Regions from separate parts of the Dactylosporangium cerinum genome, predicted to be linked through region 1. Evidence: riboswitches for the same ligand, from Rfam matches in the RefSeq annotation. Region 1 holds a riboswitch; each other region holds the start of a gene.

Region 1 (6,429 bases):
CCGGCGCCGGTGTCGGCGGCGAGGTCGGTGACGGTCGTCGGGACGTACAGGGCGGCGGCGAACAGCAGGCCGATCAGCCCGAACTGCCACGGGAACTCCCACGGCGGGCGGGTGATCGCCCAGCCCGCGGCCGGCGACACCACCCCGACGACGAGCGCGTTGACCGCGACGTCCCAGCCCGGCCGGGTCTTCAAGCGCAGCGGCGGCACGCTGTACGCCCAGCCGAGCAGCAGCACGCCGGCCACGCCCAGCACGAACAGCGGCCCCACGTACAGCGCGGCGGCGACGGCGGTGAGCGCGATCCACCGGTACCACATCCGCAAACGCTTCGCGGAGACCGCTCCGGTGACCAGTGGTGCCGTCGACTTGCGCGGGTTGGCCCGGTCGCTGCGCAGGTCCTGCAGGTCGTTCTGGGCGAGGACCGCGCCCCAGATCAGCGGGCCGAGGACGAGCAGGGCGACCAGGGCCCGCGGCACGTCGGCGCGGTCCGGCAGCCACGCGTGGCCGGCCAGGACCGTGCCGAGGTAGGCGGGCACCCAGGACACCGGCCAGAACCACGGCCGGGACACCGCGACGAGCACTGCGGTCGGACGTTCCAACACCGCCGTCATACCTGCATCATCGTCCTGGTCCGCTGTGCCCGCACTGAGAGCCGCGTCATGGACGCCCGTCACTCGCCGCGTCTGGACGCGGCTCAGTCCAGCAGCGGCTCCGCCCAGGCCGCGTGGGTGAACTGCCACGCCCCGGCAATGCTCTGCCGGACCCGCCGGTCGTGCCGGATGGTGTACCGCAGACCCTCGATCTCCACGACGCCACACTCCGGCCCCGGCTGGTCGAGCACGGCGGACTCGACGGTCACCGGCCAGCCCGCCTTGCTTGCCTTGTGCTGCCAGACCTCGAACGCCCGCTGCTTGCCGTTCTCCTCGCTCACCTTCGCGATGATCTCCACCGGATCGATCCGTGCCATGCCTGCCCCCTGCGGGAAAAGTGTCTCGGACTGCGTCACCGTAGCCGGAAGCCGGCGCCCGCCGCGGCTGCATCCGACGGCGATCCGCCATGATGGGCGGGTGGAGTACGAGCCGTTCCGGGGTGAGTTGATCGCGTACTGCTACCGGATGCTGGGCTCGTTCCACGACGCCGAGGACCTGGCGCAGGAGACGATGCTGCGCGCGTGGAAGGCCCGCGACTCCTACGACAGCAGCCGGGCGTCGGTGCGCACCTGGCTGTACCGGATCGCCACCAACGCCTGCCTGACGGCGCTGGCGGGACGGGCCCGGCGGCCGCTGCCGTCGGGGTTGGGCGCGCCCGCCGACGATCTGGAGGCGCCGCTCACCCCGGCGTTCGACGTCGCGTGGCTGCAGCCGTTCCCGGACGCCCGGGTGGACCTGCAGGTGCGCACCGACCTGCGGCTCGCGCTGGTGGCGGCCGTGCAGTTCCTGCCGCCCCGCCAGCGCGCCGTGCTGCTGCTGCGCGACGTGCTCGACTTCAGCGCCGCCGAGGTCGCCGGGCACCTGGACACCACGGTCCCGGCCGTCAACAGCGCGCTGCAACGGGCCCGCGCCGCGCTCGCCGGCATCGGCGGGATCGACGAGGTCACCGAGCCCGACGACCCGGCGACCCGCGCGGTCATCGACCGGTATGCGCGGGCGTTCGTGGCGGCCGACGTGCCGGCGCTGGTCCGCCTGCTCGCCGACGACGCGATCCTGGAGATGCCGCCGGTGCCGTTGTGGTACCGCGGCCGCGACGACTACGGCCGGTTCATGGACCGCGTGTTCCGGATCCGTGGCACCGGGTGGGCCGTCCAGCACCTCACGGCCAACGGGCAGCCGGCGCTCGCCGCGTACGCCCCGCAGCCCGAGGGCGGGTTCCAGGCGCACACGCTGCAGGTCTTCAGCGTCGCCGGCGGCCGGGTGGCGCGCACCGTCGTGTTCGCCGACCCGGCCGTGTTCGAGCTGTTCGAGCTGCCCGCCCAGATTTCCGCCGACGATTTCCGCCGGCTGCGATGAGTTCCGGCGGCGCCGCTGGTACGTACCGGCGAGCACCGACCGAAAGGACATCATCGTGAGCGTCATCGTCATCGAGTTCATCACCGTGGACGGCATCGTGTCCGACCCCGACGGCAGGGACGGCACACCGACCGGCGGCTGGGCGTTCCGGCACGGACCCGCCACGGTCGCGGGTGACAAGTTCCACCTCGGCAGCACCCTTGACGACGGAGCCCTGCTGCTGGGCCGCACCACCTGGCAGGCCTTCTCGAAGCTGTGGCCGCACCGCGACACCCCGTTCGCGGCCCGGATGAACGCCGTGCCGAAGCTGGTCGTCTCGAACACCCTGTCGGACGTCTCGGCTTGGGCGAACTCGTCCGTCGTCGACGGCGACCTCATCGACACGGTCAAGCGGGCCGAGCGGGACCTGGTCGTCGCCGGCAGCCTCAGCGTCGTGCACGCGCTGCTGGCCGAGGACCTGATCGACGAGTACCGGCTCCTGACCTTCCCCACCATCGCCGGCACCGGGCGGCGGCTGTTCCCCGAGTGCGCGCCCGCCTACCTGGAATGCCGGTCATCCGAACACCTCGGCGACACGGTCCTGAGCCGCTACCACCGGGCGGCGCCGGCGACCGGTTGACGCTTCAGGCCAACGGGATTCGGTACGCTGTCCTCGGCCGGGTACTGGCGAGGGTGGAGCACCACCGGGGACCCGGCCGGATCGAGGGTGTGGCGCCGACCGCCTGGGTGCCTCCGGAAGCAGACTTCTGCGATTCGGAGGCGGCATGGAACTGCGCTATGGCATGAACCCGCACCAGACGGCGGCGACCGCGGTGCCGATCGAGCCCGAGCGGCAACCGTTGCGGATGGTGCACGGGCAACCGTCGTACATCAACGTCCTGGATGCCGCCGGGGCGTGGCAGCTGGTACGGGAGGCCGCCGCGGCGCTCGGGCGACCCGTCGCGGCGTCGTTCAAGCACGTGTCACCGGCCGGCGCCGCGACCGCGGGTCGCCTCGATGACGTCATGGCGCACACGTACCAGCTGGATCCGGGCCAGACCGGGGAACTGACCAGTGCATACGTGCGGGCGAGGGACGCCGATCCGAAGAGTTCCTACGGCGACTTCGTCGCGGTGTCCGGGCCCGTCGACGCGGAGCTGGCCGACCTGCTGCGGCGGGTCGTGTCCGACGGCATCGTCGCACCCGGGTTCGAGCCGGGGGTGGTGGCGACCCTCGCCGCGAAGAAGGGCGGCCGGTTCCTCGTCGTGGAGGCCGACCCGGCGTTCGAGCCGCCGGCGGTGGAGACCCGCGACGTCTACGGGCTGCGCCTCACCCAGCCCCGCGACGCCGCGCCGCTGACCCGGGCGCTGCTCGGCGACCCGCGACTGCCCGCCGTGGCCGTCGACGACCTGCTGCTCGGCCTCGTCGTGGTCCGGTACACCCAGTCGAACTCGGTGGCGTATCTGCGCGACGGGATGGCCCTGGGGATCGGCGCCGGGCAGCAGTCCCGGGTCGACTGCACCCGACTCGCCGGCGCCAAGGTGTCCACCTGGTGGCTGCGCCGCCACCCGTCGTGCCAGGCCCTGGCAGCCGGGGCGAAGGTGCAGGACCGCGTCGCGGCGCAGCTCCGCCGGGTCGGGGCCATTCCCGACCCGGCGGCGTGGCTGCGGGACCTCGACGGGGTCGCGTTCGTGTCGGACGGTGCGCTGCCGTTCCCCGACAACGTCGAGGAGGCCGCCCGGCACGGCGTGCGGTACATCGCCGAGCCGGGCGACTCGATCCGCTCGACCTCGGTCCTCGATGCGTGCGAACGGCTGGGCGTCACGCACGTGCGCACCGGCGTGCGCCTGTTCCGGCACTGACGCAGCCGGCGAAGCGGTCAGCCCTGCTGGATCCGCACGGTGTTGCCGGACGGGTCGCGGAACGCCGAGTCGCGCGGGCCCCACGGCCGCTCGATCGGCTCCTGCAGCACCTCGGCGCCAGAGGCCCGGACCCGCTCGAACGCCGTGTCGAGGTCGTCGGTGCTGAGGACGATCATCGGCAGGACGCCCTTGGACAGCAGCTCCTGCAGGGCGTCGCCGTCGGCCTCGGTGCGACCGGCGTGCGGCAGCGACAGCACGAACTGCAGCCCGTTCTGGTCCTTGCCGCCCAGCGTGACCCAGCGGGCCGCACCCTCGCCGATGTCGTTCTGCACCTCGAGCCCGAGCGCGTCCCGGTAGAAGGCGAGCGACGCATCCCAGTCGCTCACGGTGATGTGGTGGTACTTGAGTGCCAGCAGTTCGTTTTCCATGCCCGTAACCCTAGGAACGCCCAGGTCCGGGCCGCTTCTTGATTCCTGACCGGATTCCTGGCTGCATCCTTGCCCGGTTCGCAGGCCCCGGTTAGGTGGCCGCGCTCCGGGCCACCGCGGCGGCCCGGACGGTGGGGGTCAGGGCGGTCGCGATCACCGCATATCCCGCGCTGGACGGGTGGAAGCGGTCCGGGCTGAACAGGGCGGGCTCCGCGGCGAACGCGGCCGCGCTCCGGCCGATGTCGGCGATGTGGGCGCCCGCGGTGCGCGCCGCCTGGGTCTGGGCCTGCTGCAGCGCGTGGCTGCCGGCGCGGACGGCCGCCCGCAGCTGCGGCGGCACCCACGGGATGACGCTCAGGTCGGGTGCGGGCGCGACCACGACCTCGGCGCCGGCGGCACGCAGGGCGCGGACCGCGGCCCCGAGCAGCGCCGCGGCCCGCTGCGCCGGGACGAGGTGGGTGAGGTCGTTGGCGCCGACGATGATGAGCGCCAGGTCCGGCGTCGCGGCCGTCGCCCGGCGGACCTGCTCCGCGAGGCCCTGGCTGTCGGCGCCGGGCACCGCGAAGACCCGCACCTGCGTCGGCGTGCCCGCCGCGGTCAGCGCCGCGGCCAGCCTCGCCCCGACGGTGTCGTCGGGGCTCGACGCGCCCTGCCCGTATGCGATGGAGTCGCCGAGCACGGCGAGCGTCAGTGCCACAGCAATGGACAACACCGGCACCGCCGCGTTCGTTCCCGCGCCGGCTCAGCGGGTTCGTCGGCCCTTCTCGTCGGCCCGCACGATCCGGCGGTCCCTGGCCACGGTTGACATTATGCAGGCAACTGCCTGCATAATGGGGTATGGGAGAGATGGAGCCGGTCTTCAAGGCCCTGGCCGACCCGACCAGGCGGCTGCTGCTCGACCGGCTCCGCGACCGCAACGGACAGACCCTGCGCGAGCTGTGCGAGCACCTCGCGATGGCCCGGCAGTCGGCGACGCAGCATCTCGATCTGCTCGTGGCGGCGAATCTCGTCACCGTCGTGCGGCGGGGGCGGGAGCGCCTGCACTACCTGAACCCGGCGCCGATCCACGAGATCGAGGAGCGCTGGATCTCCGGCTTCGACCTGCCCCGGCTACGGGCACTCAGCAGCATCAAACGGCAAGCAGAGGAGCACGCCATGACATCCGTGCCGACGTACGTGTACGTCACCTACATCCACGCGACCGCCGAGCAGGTCTGGCGGGCGTTGACCGACGCCGACCTCACCGCGCGGTTCTGGGGCCACGCCAACATCTCCGACTGGCAGCAGGGCTCCGCGTGGGAGCACCGGCGCGCCGACGACTCGGGCGTCAACGACGGGGTCGGCACGGTGCTCGTCGCCGAGCCGCCGACGCGGCTGAGCATCACCTTCGAAAGCGGCGGGGAGCAGGACCCGTCGGTCGTCACCTTCCTCGTCGAGCCGCACCACGACATCGTGCGGCTCACCGTGACCCACGAACGCCTCGGCGACCTGGACATGTACACCAGCGTCTCCAGCGGCTGGCCGGCGGTCCTGTCCAACCTCAAGTCCCTGCTCGAAACCGGCGACGTGCTCCCCCAGACGCCATGGGAGATGCCCAGCGCCCGCGCGGCTGTTTGAACCCATCCGCACGGCTGAACCACCGCAGGTGACTGATGCCATACGGTAACCGGATCACCTCAGGAGGTAACCGCATGGAGATCGACGGATCCGTCGCACTGGTCACCGGCGCCAACCGGGGGCTCGGCCTGCACATCGCCCGCGAGCTGCTGGCCCGTGGCGCCACCGTGTACGCGACCGCCCGCGACCCGAGGACCGTCGACCTACCGGGCGCGACCGTGCTGCCGCTCGACGTCACCGACCCCGCGTCGGTGCGGGCCGCCGCCGCTGCCGCCGCGGACGTCACACTGCTGGTCAACAACGCCGGCGTGGCGACCTTCTCCAACCTCGTCGACGGCGACCTGGACAGGACAGCATCCGCCTCGAGGTGACTCCTCTGACGCCTGAAGACGTCAGCTTCTCTGTGCGCTCAGGCGCGCAGAAGGGCCAGCCCGGCCCTGAGAATATTCGTTGCGCCGACCACGTCCGCGTGCCCGGCAAAGCCGCAGGCGACACAGACGAACCCGGCTTGGGTGACGCGATTGTCCTTCGCGCAGT
Region 2 (6,429 bases), on a different contig from region 1:
CTCGGCGTTGACCACGATCGTCATCCGGGAGACCTCGGGGTGCTCGGTCTCACCGACCGCGAGGGAGTCGATGTTGAAGCCACGGCGGGCGAACAGGCCGGCGACCCTCGCGAGGATGCCCGGCTTGTTCTCCACCAGGACTGACAGGGTGTGGGTGGTCATCTCAGACGTCGTCCTTATCGAACTTGGGCGCGACCCCGCGGGCGAACATGATCTCGTCGTTGCTGGTGCCGGCGGCGACCATCGGCCACACCATGGCGTCCTTGCCGACCACGAAGTCGATGACGACGGGCTGGTCGGTGACCTTCATGGCGGCCTCGATCGTGGCGTCGACGTCCTGCTTGGTCTCGCACCGCAGGCCGACGCAGCCCAGCGCGTCGGCGAGCTTCACGAAGTCCGGGATGCGGTGCTTGTGGGTGCCCAGCTCGGTGTTGGAGTACCGCTGGTCGTAGAACAGCGTCTGCCACTGCCGGACCATGCCGAGGTTGCCGTTGTTGATGACGGCGACCTTGATCGGGATGCCCTCCAGCGCGCAGGTGGCGAGCTCCTGGTTGGTCATCTGGAAGCAGCCGTCGCCGTCGATCGCCCAGACCACCTTGTCGGGCCGGCCGACCTTGGCGCCCATCGCGGCCGGGACCGCGTAGCCCATGGTGCCGAGACCGCCGGAGTTGAGCCAGGTGGCAGGGTGCTCGTACTGGACGAACTGCGCCGCCCACATCTGGTGCTGGCCGACCCCAGCGGTGTAGATCGCGTCGGGACCGACGAGTTTGCCGATGCGCTCGATCACGTACTGGGGCGCCAGGGTGCCGTCGGACGGCTCCTCGTAGCCGAGGGGGTACCGGCCGCGGATGTCGTCGAGGGTGGCCCACCAGTCGGTGATCGAGGCCTTGTGGCCGGCCGCGTACTCGGTGGTGACGGCGCCGATCAGCTCCTCGATGACGTGCTTGGCGTCGCCGACGATCGGCACGTCCGCGACCCTGTTCTTGCCGATCTCGGCCGGGTCGATGTCGGCGTGGATGATCTGGGCGTTCGGCGCGAACGTGCTCAGATCGCCGGTGACCCGGTCGTCGAAGCGGGCGCCGAGGGTGATCAGCAGGTCCGACTTCTGCAGCGCGTAGACGGCACCGACCGTGCCGTGCATGCCGGGCATGCCCATGTGCTGCGGGTGCGAGTCGGGGAACGCGCCGCGGGCCATCAGCGTCGTGACGACGGGCGCGCCGGTCAGCTCGGCCAGCTTGCGCAGCACCTCGGAGGCCTGGGCCTTGATGACGCCGCCGCCGACGTACAGCACGGGGCGCTTCGAGGCGGCGATGAGGCGGGCCGCCTCACGGATCTGCTTGCCGTGCGGGTGCAGCGTCGGGTGGTAGCCGGGCAGGTCCAGCGTCGGCGGCCACTTGAACGTCGTCTGCTTCTGCAGCACGTCCTTGGGGATGTCGACGAGGACCGGGCCGGGCCGGCCGGTCGAGGCGAGGTGGAACGCCTCGGCGAGGACCCGCGGCAGCTCCTCACCCGACTTCACCAGGTAGTTGTGCTTGGTGATCGGCAGCGTGATGCCGGCGATGTCGGCTTCCTGGAACGCGTCGGTGCCGATCGAGGCCGACGCGACCTGACCGGTGATCGCGACCATGGCGACGGAGTCCATGTACGCGTCGGCGATCGGCGTGACCAGGTTGGTCGCACCCGGCCCCGACGTGGCCATGCAGACGCCGACCTTGCCGGTGGCCTGCGCGTAGCCGGTGGCGGCGTGGCCGGCCCCCTGCTCGTGGCGGACCAGGATGTGCCGGACGCGCTCGGAGTCGAACAGCGGGTCGTACGCGGGCAGGATCGCGCCGCCGGGGATGCCGAAGACGACGTCCGCGCCGAGCTCCTCGAGCGAACGCACCAGCACCTGGGCACCGGTCAGAAGCTCCGGCTTCTTGTCTACGGCCTTCTCCGACTTGTCGGTCTTGTCGGCCGGCGTCGACCCCGTCGCGGGTGCGGTCGGGTGCGCTCGGTGGGCGAGGACTTCAGGCGTGGGTCTCGTCATCGCATTTCGCACTTTCGCTCGAAGGTGTCCAGGTCACGGTTCAGACTCGCTCGGACATGAAAAAACCCCTCCGTGCGATGCACGAGGGGCTAGCGCGCTGACGGCAGGCGTCGGCGCGCTAGATGATAAGTACTCGCAGCGACCTCGACGACATGTGCCCACTCTCGCGCATCTCACGCCCCGAGTCAACCGGTCCCACGATCTGGAACGTGTCAGACTCACAAGTATGCCCGAGCTGCGGTCCAAAACCTCCACTTCTGGTCGCAACATGGCCGGCGCACGCGCCCTCTGGCGCGCCACCGGCATGACCGACGCAGATTTCGGTAAGCCAATCGTCGCCATCGCCAACAGTTTCACGCAGTTCGTGCCGGGCCATGTCCACCTGCGCAACCTCGGGATCATCGTCGCCGACGCGGTCGCCGAGGCCGGTGGGGTCGCCAAGGAGTTCAACACCATCGCCGTCGACGACGGCATCGCGATGGGGCACGGCGGGATGCTGTACTCGCTGCCCAGCCGCGAGCTCATCGCCGACGCCGTCGAGTACATGGTGCAGGCGCACTGCGCCGACGCCCTCGTGTGCATCTCCAACTGCGACAAGATCACGCCCGGCATGCTGCTCGCTGCCCTCCGCCTCAACATCCCCACCGTCTTCGTCTCCGGCGGCCCTATGGAAGCCGGCAAGACCATCGCGATCGAGGGCGTCGTGCACGCCAAGCTCGACCTCATCGACGCGATGATCGCCTCCGCCAACGAGGCCGTCACCGACGAGCAGCTCGGCGAGATCGAGCGCTCCGCCTGCCCGACCTGCGGCTCGTGCTCCGGCATGTTCACCGCCAACTCGATGAACTGCCTCACCGAGGCGATCGGCCTGGCCCTGCCCGGCAACGGCTCCACCCTCGCCACGCACAGCGCCCGCAAGGCCCTGTTCGAGCGGGCCGGCTCGCTGATCGTCGAGCTGTGCAAGCAGTACTACGAGGGTGATGACGCCTCGGTGCTGCCGCGCGCGATCGCCACCCGGGAGGCGTTCGAGAACGCGGTCGCCCTCGACGTGGCCATGGGCGGCTCGACCAACACCGTCCTGCACCTGCTGGCCGCCGCCCGCGAGGCCGAGGTCGAGTTCAGCGTCTCCGACATCGACGGTATCTCCCGCAAGGTGCCGTGCCTGTCGAAGGTCGCGCCGAACAGCCCGAAGTACCACATGGAGGACGTCCACCGGGCCGGCGGCATCCCCGCGATCCTGGGCGAGCTCAACCGCGCGGGTCTCCTGAACACCGGCGTGCGCAGCGTGCATTCTCCGGATCTGTCCAGCTGGCTCGCGTCCTGGGACATCCGCTCGGGTGCTGCCAGCGAGACGGCGCTCGAGCTGTTCCACGCCGCGCCGGGCGGGGTCCGCACCGTGGAGCCGTTCTCCACGTCCAACCGCTGGGCGACCCTGGACACCGACGCGGCCGAGGGCTGCATCCGTTCCAAGGAGCACGCGTACACGGCCGACGGCGGCCTGGCGATCCTCTTCGGCAACATCGCCCCCGACGGCTGCGTCGTGAAGACCGCCGGCGTGCCGGACGAGAACCTCGTCTTCCACGGCACGGCCCGGGTCTTCGAGTCGCAGGAGTCCGCCGTCGACGGCATCCTCGCCAAGCAGGTCGTCGCCGGTGACGTGGTGGTCATCCGGTACGAAGGACCGAAGGGCGGGCCGGGCATGCAGGAGATGCTCTACCCGACGTCGTTCCTGAAGGGCCGTGGCCTCGGCCGGGCCTGCGCGCTCATCACCGACGGCCGGTTCTCCGGCGGCACCTCCGGCCTGTCCATCGGACACATCTCCCCGGAGGCGGCCGGCGGCGGGCTGATCGCCCTCGTCGAGGACGGCGACCGGATCGAGATCGACATCCCGCACCGCTCGATCGACCTCGTGGTCGACGAGGACGTGCTGACCGCGCGCCGCGTCGCCCAGGAGAAGCGCGAGCGGCCGTACACGCCGCTGGACCGCACCCGGCCGGTCTCGGCCGCGCTGCGTGCGTACGCCTCGATGGCCACCGCGGCCAGCGACGGCGCCTACCGCAAGGTGCCGTGATGTATCACCCGGGCCACTTCAACCGAAGTGGCCCGGGTTTTCCATGAGCTGGTGGGCTAGCATCGCTGTTGAACCCGCGACTGGCGCATCAAGGTGGAACCGACCACCGGGGAGCTTCCTGCATCGCTGGCACCGCGCGCCTGGGTGCCGCGGTCGGCTTTGCCTTGGGAGCACCCATGCATGTGCCTGCCCTGCCCTCCATCACCTCGTCCGACCCGGACCTCGCGGACCTCATCCAGCGCGAGGCCTCCCGCCAGCACGACACGCTGCGGATGATCGCCTCGGAGAACTACGTCTCCCAGGCCGTCCTCGAGGCCACCGGCACCGTCCTCACCAACAAGTACTCCGAGGGCTACCCGGGCAAGCGTTACTACGAGGGCCAGCGCTTCATCGACCCGATCGAGGAGCTGGCGATCGCCCGCGCCAAGTCGGTCTTCGGCGTCGAGCACGCCAACGTGCAGCCGTACTCCGGCTCCCCCGCGAACCTCGCCGTCTACATGGCCCTGGCCGCCCCCGGCGACACCGTCATGGGCATGGCCCTCCCCATGGGCGGCCACCTCACCCACGGCTGGCCCGTGTCGGCCACCGGCGCCTGGTTCCGGCCCGTGCAGTACACCGTCGGCAGGTCCGACGGCCTCGTCGACTTCGACGAGGTCCGCGACATCGCCCTCCGCGAGCGCCCGAAGCTCATCTTCTGCGGCGGCACGGCCCTGCCCCGCACCATCGACTTCCCGCGCTTCGCCGAGATCGCCCGCGAGGTGGACGCGGTGCTCGTGGCGGACATCGCGCACATCGCCGGCCTCGTCGCGGGCGGTGCGCACCCCTCCCCGGTCGGCCACGCCCCGGTCATCACGACCACCACCCACAAGACGCTCCGCGGCCCGCGCGGCGCGATGCTGCTCTGCTCCTCTGACTTCTCGAAGGCCATCGACAAGGCCGTGTTCCCCGGCCTGCAGGGCGGCCCGCACAACCACACCACCGCGGGCATCGCCGTCGCGCTGCGGGAGGCCGCACAGCCGTCCTTCAGCGTCTACGCCCACCAGATCGTGGCCAACGCCCGCGCGCTGGCGTCCTCGTTGCTGGAGCGCGGCTTCGACCTGGTCTCCGGCGGCACCGACAACCACCTCATCCTGCTCGACCTCACCGGCAAGAACATCGGCGGCAAGCCCGCCGCCCGCGCCCTCGACCGCGCCGGCATCGAGACGAACTACAACACCGTCCCGTATGACACCCGCAAGCCCTTCGACCCGTCCGGCGTGCGCATCGGCACCCCCGCCCTCACCACCCGCGGCCTCACCGAGGCGCAGATGCCCCAGGTCGCCGACTGGATCTCCCGTGCCGTCGACGCCGCCGTGAAGGACGACGACCAGGCCCTGGACACGATCGCCGCCGAGGTCCGCGAGCTGCTGTCCGCGTACCCCATGCCCGGCTGGCACTGACCCCTCCTGCTCGAAGGACGGATCCGGCCGCGAACCTGACCAGATCCGTCCTTCGAGCACCAGCGAGCCGCCGCGCGGGGCGCCGGGTGTGTGGACGCCGGCCCCGCGACGCGCACCAGCACCGCGTGGTGGTGATCGCAGTCGTGCACGGGTTGTGCGGACAGCCGGCTAGCGACTTCGATCACCGGGGAGATCCGCTCCCGGCGCAGAAGCAAGCAGGCGACGAAGCTGATCCAGACCTCGGCGGTGCCGGATCGGGCGCCGGGCCCGCGGGGTTGTTGCTGGATTCCCACGGACCCGAAGGATCCCGGGCACCTGGAGAGGCGACTCGGCACGTCGCCCTGACGACGCAGCGCGACCACCCGAGGCGCGCCAGCGCACCCGATCCCGCCGACCCCGCCACTGGCACGCACCAACCACCGACCCGACCCAGTTCGATCCTGCCGCCACGATCAACGGACGAAACTGGCCATCCACACGACCAGAACCGTCCTTCGATCACCAGCAGGCCGGACACGACCGGCAGAAGAAGCTCGCGAAAAGCACGAAACCGGGCAACAGTCGACAGGCGACTTCTGCACGTTGGCGCCGCCGAACGGGAGCCCGGAGGACCGGGCGTGTCGGTCCGGTCCTTCCTGCGGTGTCCGGGCGGACGGGTTGGCGCCGGGTGCTACTTGCGGCGCAGGAAGCGGCGGGAGCGCTGGTCCGGGTTCTTGGGCTCCTCGTCGAGGTTGAGCTCCAGCGGCGCCACGTCGTCGTCGAACATCATGTCGCGGGCCCGTTGCCGCTGCCCGGGCACTGCGGAGCCGGCCCGCTCCTGCTCGCCGCCACCGCCGCCACCACCGCCCGCCGGAGTGCGGGACGAGATGCGGGACCGGCTGTCCGAGGTGAAC
Region 3 (6,429 bases), on a different contig from region 1:
CGCGCGTCTCGCGGACGATCGCCGGAATGACGTCCTTGCCGAGCGCCTGGGCGGCACGCCACCGACGCTCGCCCATGACGAGCTCGTACTTCTTCGTCGCGCCCGCGTCGGCCTCGTCGCCGCCGGCCTCCACCGGCTCGGGAAGCTCACGGACGACGATCGGCTGCAGGAACCCGACCTCCTGGATCGAGGTCTTCAGTTCTTCGATCGCCTCGTCGTCGAAGACCTGCCGTGGCTGCTTCGGGTTCGGGACGATCGAGGTCACCGAGATCTCGGCGAAGCGTGCGCCGGGGACCGGGGCGAGCTGCTCGACCGGAGCCGCGACTACGCCGTTCGTGGGGGTGTCCGTCGCGGCCGGGGGAGTCGCCAGCGCGGTGGCGGTGCCGCTCGCCGCGTTCTCGGCCGGCGCGGCGGTGGGGATGAGAGCGCCGAGCCCCCGCCCGAGACCTCCACGTCGGTTGGACTTCATGCCACTCCTCCCACCTGCGCGTCATGCGCACCGCGCAGCGCGATCTCCTGCGCCGCCTCGAAGTAGCTCACCGCACCGCGGGAGCCCGGGTCGTACGTCATCACCGACTGGCTGTAGCTCGGCGCCTCCGACACCCGCACGTTGCGGGGGATGACCGCGTTCAGGCACTTCGGCCCGAAGTGGTTCCGCACGTCCTGCTCGACGAGGTCGGCCAGTCGGGTGCGCCGGTCGTACATCGTCAACAGCACCGTCGAGATGTCGAGCTTCGGGTTCAGGTGCGACCGGACGAGCTCGATGTTGTTCGTGAGGGCCTGCACACCCTCCAGCGCGTAGTACTCGCACTGGATCGGGATCAGCACTTCCTCCGCAGCAACGAGCGCGTTGACCGTGAGCAGGCCCAGCGACGGCGGGCAGTCGATGAAGATGTAGTCGTAGTCGCTCCCGCCGGCCTCGATGGCCCGCTTGAGGCGTGACTCGCGGGCGACGACCGAGACCAGCTCGATCTCGGCGCCGGCGAGGTCGATCGTCGCGGGGACGGCCCACAGGTTCGGGATGCCCTCGACCTGCTGGGTCACCGCATCGAGGGGGGCACCGTCGATCAGGCAGTCGTAGACGTCCGGCACCCCGGAGTGGTGCGGGACGTTGAGCCCGGTGGAGGCGTTGCCCTGCGGGTCGAGGTCGATCACCAGGACGCGGTTGCCGTGCAGCGCCAGGGCGACGGCGATGTTGACCGCCGTGGTGGTCTTACCCACCCCGCCCTTCTGGTTCGCTACGCACATCGTGCGCCGCCGTGGTGGGCGGGGCATAGTGATCTCCCCGCTCGGGTTGAGGATCTCCACGGCGCGCTTGGCCTCCTGTGCGAGCGGGGGGTCTTCGGTTTCACGTGAAACGTACGCGTCAGTCATTGCGCCCTCGGTATCCGCGGTGACGACGGACGGGTGTGGTCGGGGAGACGGAGTGCTCCGTCGCTCTGACCTCATGTCGGCTCTCGTCTCGGCTTTCGCTTCGTCTGCAGCGGATTGTGAATCGGCTTTGGGCACGACCGGTTTTCCGCCCCGGCCGTAAACAGTACCGGTAGATGTGCGATCGACCTGCCCGCTGACGTGAAACTCCACCGTGCCGCCGCGTGTCGTACTGGACGGGTTCTCGGCGCGGGGCTGAGGAACGGGCCGAGCCGGCGGGCGGACCCCCCAGCCCTCCATTCCCTCGGCGCTGCGAGTCTCCGCCTCTGCTCTCGAATCAGTCCCCGGCCCCCGTGTTTCACGTGAAACATGAGGACTGGCATCGCCGTAGTCCGGGCTATCACCGCTGTCGCGCACCATGTCAGTCCCGTCCCGCTCGGAAAGATGTGCACTGTCGGCCGTCAGCGACGCGGTGCCCACCTCCGGAGCACCGCCCGACATGAAGTCTTGATTGGCCGCGGTGACCGGCGCCGGGAACGCAAGAACGGCGCGCGGCCAGCCTACGGCGCACAGGCGACCTGAGCTATGGCTCATCGGCGCGTCGTCAGGCTTGTCACTCTCACCTGGCCCCAGAAAGACCAAAAAGCCGTCGACTCGGCGGAGAAGACCGCCGAGTCGCTTCGCCGGCGCCATCGGCCAGCCGCTGCCACAGTTTCTGATGTCCATCGTCGAACCCCCGCGTTCCCCGTGTCCGGGGACGCTCGGCCCGCCCCCGGTTTACCGCCCGCGCTTGCCCTTCCGGCGTTGCGCGATTTCTCGTTCCCGCACGATCTCGACGACCGTCGTCGGCTCGGCGAGGACGGTGTCCCCGCACAGGCGTACCGACGCCGCACCCGCACCAAGCCGGCTCAGGGTCTCCGCATGCTCGGCGATCTCGGCCGCAGCGGAGGCTCCCTTGAGCGCGAGCAGTCGCCCACCGACGGCGGTGAGGGGAAGACACCAACCGGCAAGCCGGTCCAGCGGTGCGACTGCTCTGGCGGTGACGACATCGGCGAGGGGGAGCTTCCCGACGCACTCCTCGGCCCGCGCCCGGACCACTGTGGTCCGCTCGAGGCCGAGCGCCGTCACCGCTTCGGAAAGGAACGCGGTACGTCGTGCGAGCGGCTCGACCAACGTGACAACCAGGTCGGGACGAGCCACTGCCAGCACCATACCGGGCAGCCCGGCGCCGGAGCCGACGTCAACGACCGTGGCGTCCGACTGAATCAGATCGCCGAGGACGGCGCAGTTGAGGAGGTGGCGTTCCCAGATCCGAGGCGCCTCGCGCGGCCCGATCAGCCCTCTGATCACCCCGTCGGTGACGAGCAACTGAGCGAACCGCTCAGCCAACGGAAGCCGGTCTCCGAACACCTTCTCGGCAGCCGGCAACACCTCGAGCGGAACAGCACCATCCATGCACTCAAGCAAATCACGCCCACCCCGCCCGCCGGGCCGCCGGGCTCGGGGGGAGCGCCGTGCCTCTCAGGGGGAGCACTGTGCACAAGGTCTCGGGCCGCGACTGGTGCGCGGCCCGAGACCGATGTTTCACGTGAAACGGCACTCAGCGACAGCGCCGGCGATGGCGATGGCGATGGCGATGGCGCCGCGGGGCTTCACGAGCGTCGCGGGTTCACCTGTTCGCGGGGTTCACGTGTTCACGTGGAACGGAGCTCGGCGGCCGCGACAGCGTTGCGGAAGAGCATGGCGACGGTGGTGGGGCCGACGCCTCCGACCCGCGGGGTGATGGCGCCCGCAACGGCGGCGCAGGACTCATCCACGTCGGGCAGCAGCCGGCGACCTTCGTAACGGACACCGCCACCGATGACGACAGCGCCGGGCTTCACGTGGTCCGGCTGGATGATGCCGGGAACGCCGGCAGCGGCGATGAGAATGTCGGCTCGCTGGGTGTACCGCGGCCAGTCCGCAACACCGGTGTGAACCACGGTGACGGCGGCGTTGGCGGTCGGGCGCTTCTGCGAGAGCAGCATCGCGAGCGGCCGGCCGAGCGTCGCACCGCGGCCGAGGATCACGACCTCCCTGCCGCTCACGGGAATCTCGTAGTGCGCGAGGAGCGCCTCGATGCCGGCGGGCGTGCAGGGGAGTGGCCCGGGCATCCCCGCGGCGAGACGCCCGAGGTTCAGCGGGTGCATGCCGTCGACGTCCATGTCCGGGTCGACCCGCTGCAACGCCGTGTCGTAGTCGATGTGCCGCGGCGTCGGGTACTGGATCAGCAACCCGTGCACATCGGGGTCCGCGTTGAACCGGTCGATCACGGCGTGCAGGGCGTCCTGCGTAGCGTCGGCGGGCAGGTGCTCATGCGGCGACGCGAACCCGAGCTCCGCGGCCTGGCGCTGTTTGATGCGGATGTACCCCGCGCTCGCATCGTCATCGCCGACAAGAATCGTCGCGAGCGACGGGACAACGCCCCGCTCGCGCAGCTTTGCGACCCGGGTCGCAACGTCGGCCAGGATCTGCTCGGCGACGGGAGCGCCGGGCAGAAGAACAGCAGTGGTCGTGGACATAAGACTCCTCGACGTGAGGACCCAGGCGGTCGACCCTCACAACCCGAGCTCCCCGATGGTCCGTCCCATCCCGGTGCCGCCAGTCGCGTCTTCGCCCATTGTCCCCGATCCCCGGACCGTGCGCCCACGCGGGGACAAAGCCCAGGCAACCGAATCGGAGCACCGCGCCACGAGGTTCAAGCGGCCGCCTTCCCTCGCCCGGGTTCAGCGGCCGTCGATCACGTCCACGCATCACCCCGTGCCCAGCGACCGTTCCGCACCTTCGATCACGACCACCTCGATCGAAGACGCCCCACGGCCACCCGGACGACCAGCCCACGACCTCGATCACACGACCACCGGCATCGGTAGTGCCGGACCTGGCGCCGGGCATGCGGCGCTGTTGCCGGATTCCCACAACCCGAAGGATCCACGGGCACCCGACCCCGGAAGTCATTCCGACTGTCGCGGCCACCACCCTGCCGGACACCGTCCTTCACAGATCAAAGTCGCGGACCGAGCACATGGCCGGGCAGGTTGAACAGCACCGAGGAAGCCGCGTGGCCGAAGTGGTCCGCTTCAAGGAGCAGGTGCACCACTCCACAATCACGACTGCCGGACAGGAACCCAGCGGGCGGACATCTGCCGGCGGACACGACCAAGGTCTTGTCGAGCGGTTGCCGCATGCGCGGTGCCCGATCCGGAGCTGCCGAGGTTTGCATCAGGCTCGTTGCCCGCGTGCCGCGCCGGGGGAGCGGACCTCCCCGGTGATCAAAATCGCCGACCGGCTGTCCACGGCGGTTTCAGGATCTGGTTGCGACACCGCTGGTGAGGAACTCGTTGAGTTTCTCGGCGGGGGTTCATCTTCGCGGTCAGCTGGGCGATGACGTGTTCGCTGACGCGGCTGTCGGGCAGCGCGACGAGGAGCACGAACCGGGTCGCGCGTCCCACCAGGGTCGCGATCGCTGTCTCCCCGTTCCTGCCGATGAGCAGGTCACCCTCGCAATGACCCGGCACCGCCCGGTCCTCGGCCTCGGCCGGCCGGTCGCTGATGCTCAAGCGGTGTAGCGCAGCAGCTTCACCCAACGTTCGACAGCACCCGGAGTGGACGATCACCCCGGCGATCAAGCCACACGCCGACCAGGCGGACGAGCAGGACCGTCGCCGTCTGACGTTCCACCGGTTGATCGCAGTCGCCCCACGGCCGCCCGGGCGACCAAGCCCACGACTTCGATCTGCAAAGCTTCAAGACCGGAGTCACGGCGCCAAAGACCTCGACTCTGCACACCATCGAGAGCGCCACCGGCCGGACAGACGAAGGCGGGGCGCCCCCCAAGAGGGACGCCCCGCCAAACGGCAGAACAAAGGCCGACCGCCGTGAGGCGGAAACGACCGTCAGGCGACGGGCCGCACCACGATCCGCCGGGCCGGCTCGACACCTTCCGACTCGCTCTCCACGCCAGGGAGCGCGTTGATCACGTCGTGCACGCACTTACGCTCGAAGGCGCTCATCGGCTCCAGCCGCACGGCCTCGCCGTACTCCTTCACCTTCTCGGCGGCGTTCTTGGCGATCGCGCCGAGCTCCTTGCGGCGCAGCGCCCGGTAGCCGCCGACGTCGAGGAGCAGACGGCTGGGGGAGCCCGTCTGCCGGAAGACCGCGAGGCGGCTCAGCTCCTGCAGCGCTTCAAGGGTGGCGCCGCGCTGGCCGACGAGCGCCTGGAGCCGGCGGCCGGAGCCGTCGCCGCCCTCGACGACCTCGACCACGGGACGACCGCTGACGACGAGCTCGTCGATGTCGCCGTCGTAGTCGAGGATGTCGAGGAGGCCCTCGACGTAGTCGGCCGCAATCTCGCTTTCGCGGAACAGGTCGGCCGCAGCTCGGCCGTTCCCGCCGGAGGCTGCCGGCGCGGCGTCGCCGTCGCTGCCGTCGCCATCGCCGGCGTCGTCGCCGTCCTCGACCGCGTCGAGTTTGGCGTCCTGATCCAGAGCGTCGCCATCGGTGCCGCGCGCGTCGAGATCACTGGTGGTGTCGGTCACGAAACTCATCTCCGCTTGTTTGGGGCGCCGAGGCGCCGTCACAGGTCGTCGGTGAGGGGTGGTGGTGCACAGGGAGCGCCACTCGCCGGCCCGAGGTGAGGGGCGGGCCGGCGGGGTCGCGTCAACCCGACTGCCGCTTCGCGGCGCCACCCTTCTTCGGGTTGATCGGCTTGGCGCCGGGCTTCGGCGCGAGGGCCTTGCCGTTTGCCTTGGCCGCGGCGGCTTCGGCGGCTGCCGCCTGCTGCGCCGCCGCCTCGTCCTTGGCCTTGCTCAGCATCGCCCGGAACCCACCGGCCGGCTTGGCCGCTGGGGCGCCGCCCTTGGTCAGGGACGTGGTGCCCGCCTTGCCGCCCTTGTACGGGGTGGTGTTCGCGCTGGCACTGGGCGGCGGCGGGTACTTGTGCAGGACCCAGTACTGCTGGCCGAGGGTGATCGCGTTGTTGGTGACCCAGTAGATGATGACGCCGATGGGGAAGTACCA

Evidence for each region. Region 1 has a riboswitch for ZMP and ZTP ahead of ACFPIJ_RS30000 (phosphoribosylaminoimidazolecarboxamide formyltransferase). Riboswitches for the same ligand answer to the same signal wherever they lie in the genome.
Region 2: another riboswitch for ZMP and ZTP. It lies ahead of ACFPIJ_RS03215 (serine hydroxymethyltransferase); the one in region 1 lies ahead of ACFPIJ_RS30000 (phosphoribosylaminoimidazolecarboxamide formyltransferase).
Region 3: another riboswitch for ZMP and ZTP. It lies ahead of ACFPIJ_RS46830 (bifunctional 5,10-methylenetetrahydrofolate dehydrogenase/5,10-methenyltetrahydrofolate cyclohydrolase); the one in region 1 lies ahead of ACFPIJ_RS30000 (phosphoribosylaminoimidazolecarboxamide formyltransferase).

The regions. Positions count from the first base shown of each region.
Region 1 covers NZ_JBHSIU010000041.1:211,429-217,857, forward strand. The annotation lists gene ACFPIJ_RS29980 (UbiA prenyltransferase family protein) at 1-611, opposite strand, end outside; gene ACFPIJ_RS29985 (hypothetical protein) at 695-967, opposite strand; gene ACFPIJ_RS29990 (RNA polymerase subunit sigma-70) at 1,068-2,006, shown strand; gene ACFPIJ_RS29995 (dihydrofolate reductase family protein) at 2,062-2,625, shown strand; ZMP/ZTP riboswitch at 2,656-2,741, shown strand; gene ACFPIJ_RS30000 (phosphoribosylaminoimidazolecarboxamide formyltransferase) at 2,771-3,847, shown strand; gene ACFPIJ_RS30005 (VOC family protein) at 3,865-4,275, opposite strand; gene ACFPIJ_RS30010 (GDSL-type esterase/lipase family protein) at 4,367-4,984, opposite strand; gene ACFPIJ_RS30015 (ArsR/SmtB family transcription factor) at 5,113-5,892, shown strand; partial or broken gene ACFPIJ_RS30020 (SDR family NAD(P)-dependent oxidoreductase) at 5,967-6,239, shown strand; gene ACFPIJ_RS30025 (RNA-guided endonuclease InsQ/TnpB family protein) at 6,302-6,429, opposite strand, start outside.
Region 2 covers NZ_JBHSIU010000004.1:483,143-489,571, forward strand. The annotation lists gene ilvN (acetolactate synthase small subunit) at 1-162, opposite strand, end outside; gene ACFPIJ_RS03205 (acetolactate synthase large subunit) at 164-2,026, opposite strand; gene ilvD (dihydroxy-acid dehydratase) at 2,253-4,097, shown strand; ZMP/ZTP riboswitch at 4,164-4,250, shown strand; gene ACFPIJ_RS03215 (serine hydroxymethyltransferase) at 4,274-5,536, shown strand; gene ACFPIJ_RS03220 (hypothetical protein) at 6,207-6,429, opposite strand, start outside.
Region 3 covers NZ_JBHSIU010000070.1:143,270-149,698, reverse strand. The annotation lists gene ACFPIJ_RS46845 (ParB/RepB/Spo0J family partition protein) at 1-469, opposite strand, end outside; gene ACFPIJ_RS46840 (AAA family ATPase) at 466-1,788, opposite strand; gene rsmG (16S rRNA (guanine(527)-N(7))-methyltransferase RsmG) at 2,149-2,802, opposite strand; gene ACFPIJ_RS46830 (bifunctional 5,10-methylenetetrahydrofolate dehydrogenase/5,10-methenyltetrahydrofolate cyclohydrolase) at 3,066-3,932, opposite strand; ZMP/ZTP riboswitch at 3,945-4,029, opposite strand; partial or broken gene ACFPIJ_RS46825 (IS30 family transposase) at 4,820-4,970, opposite strand; gene ACFPIJ_RS46820 (Jag family protein) at 5,307-5,957, opposite strand; gene yidC (membrane protein insertase YidC) at 6,070-6,429, opposite strand, start outside.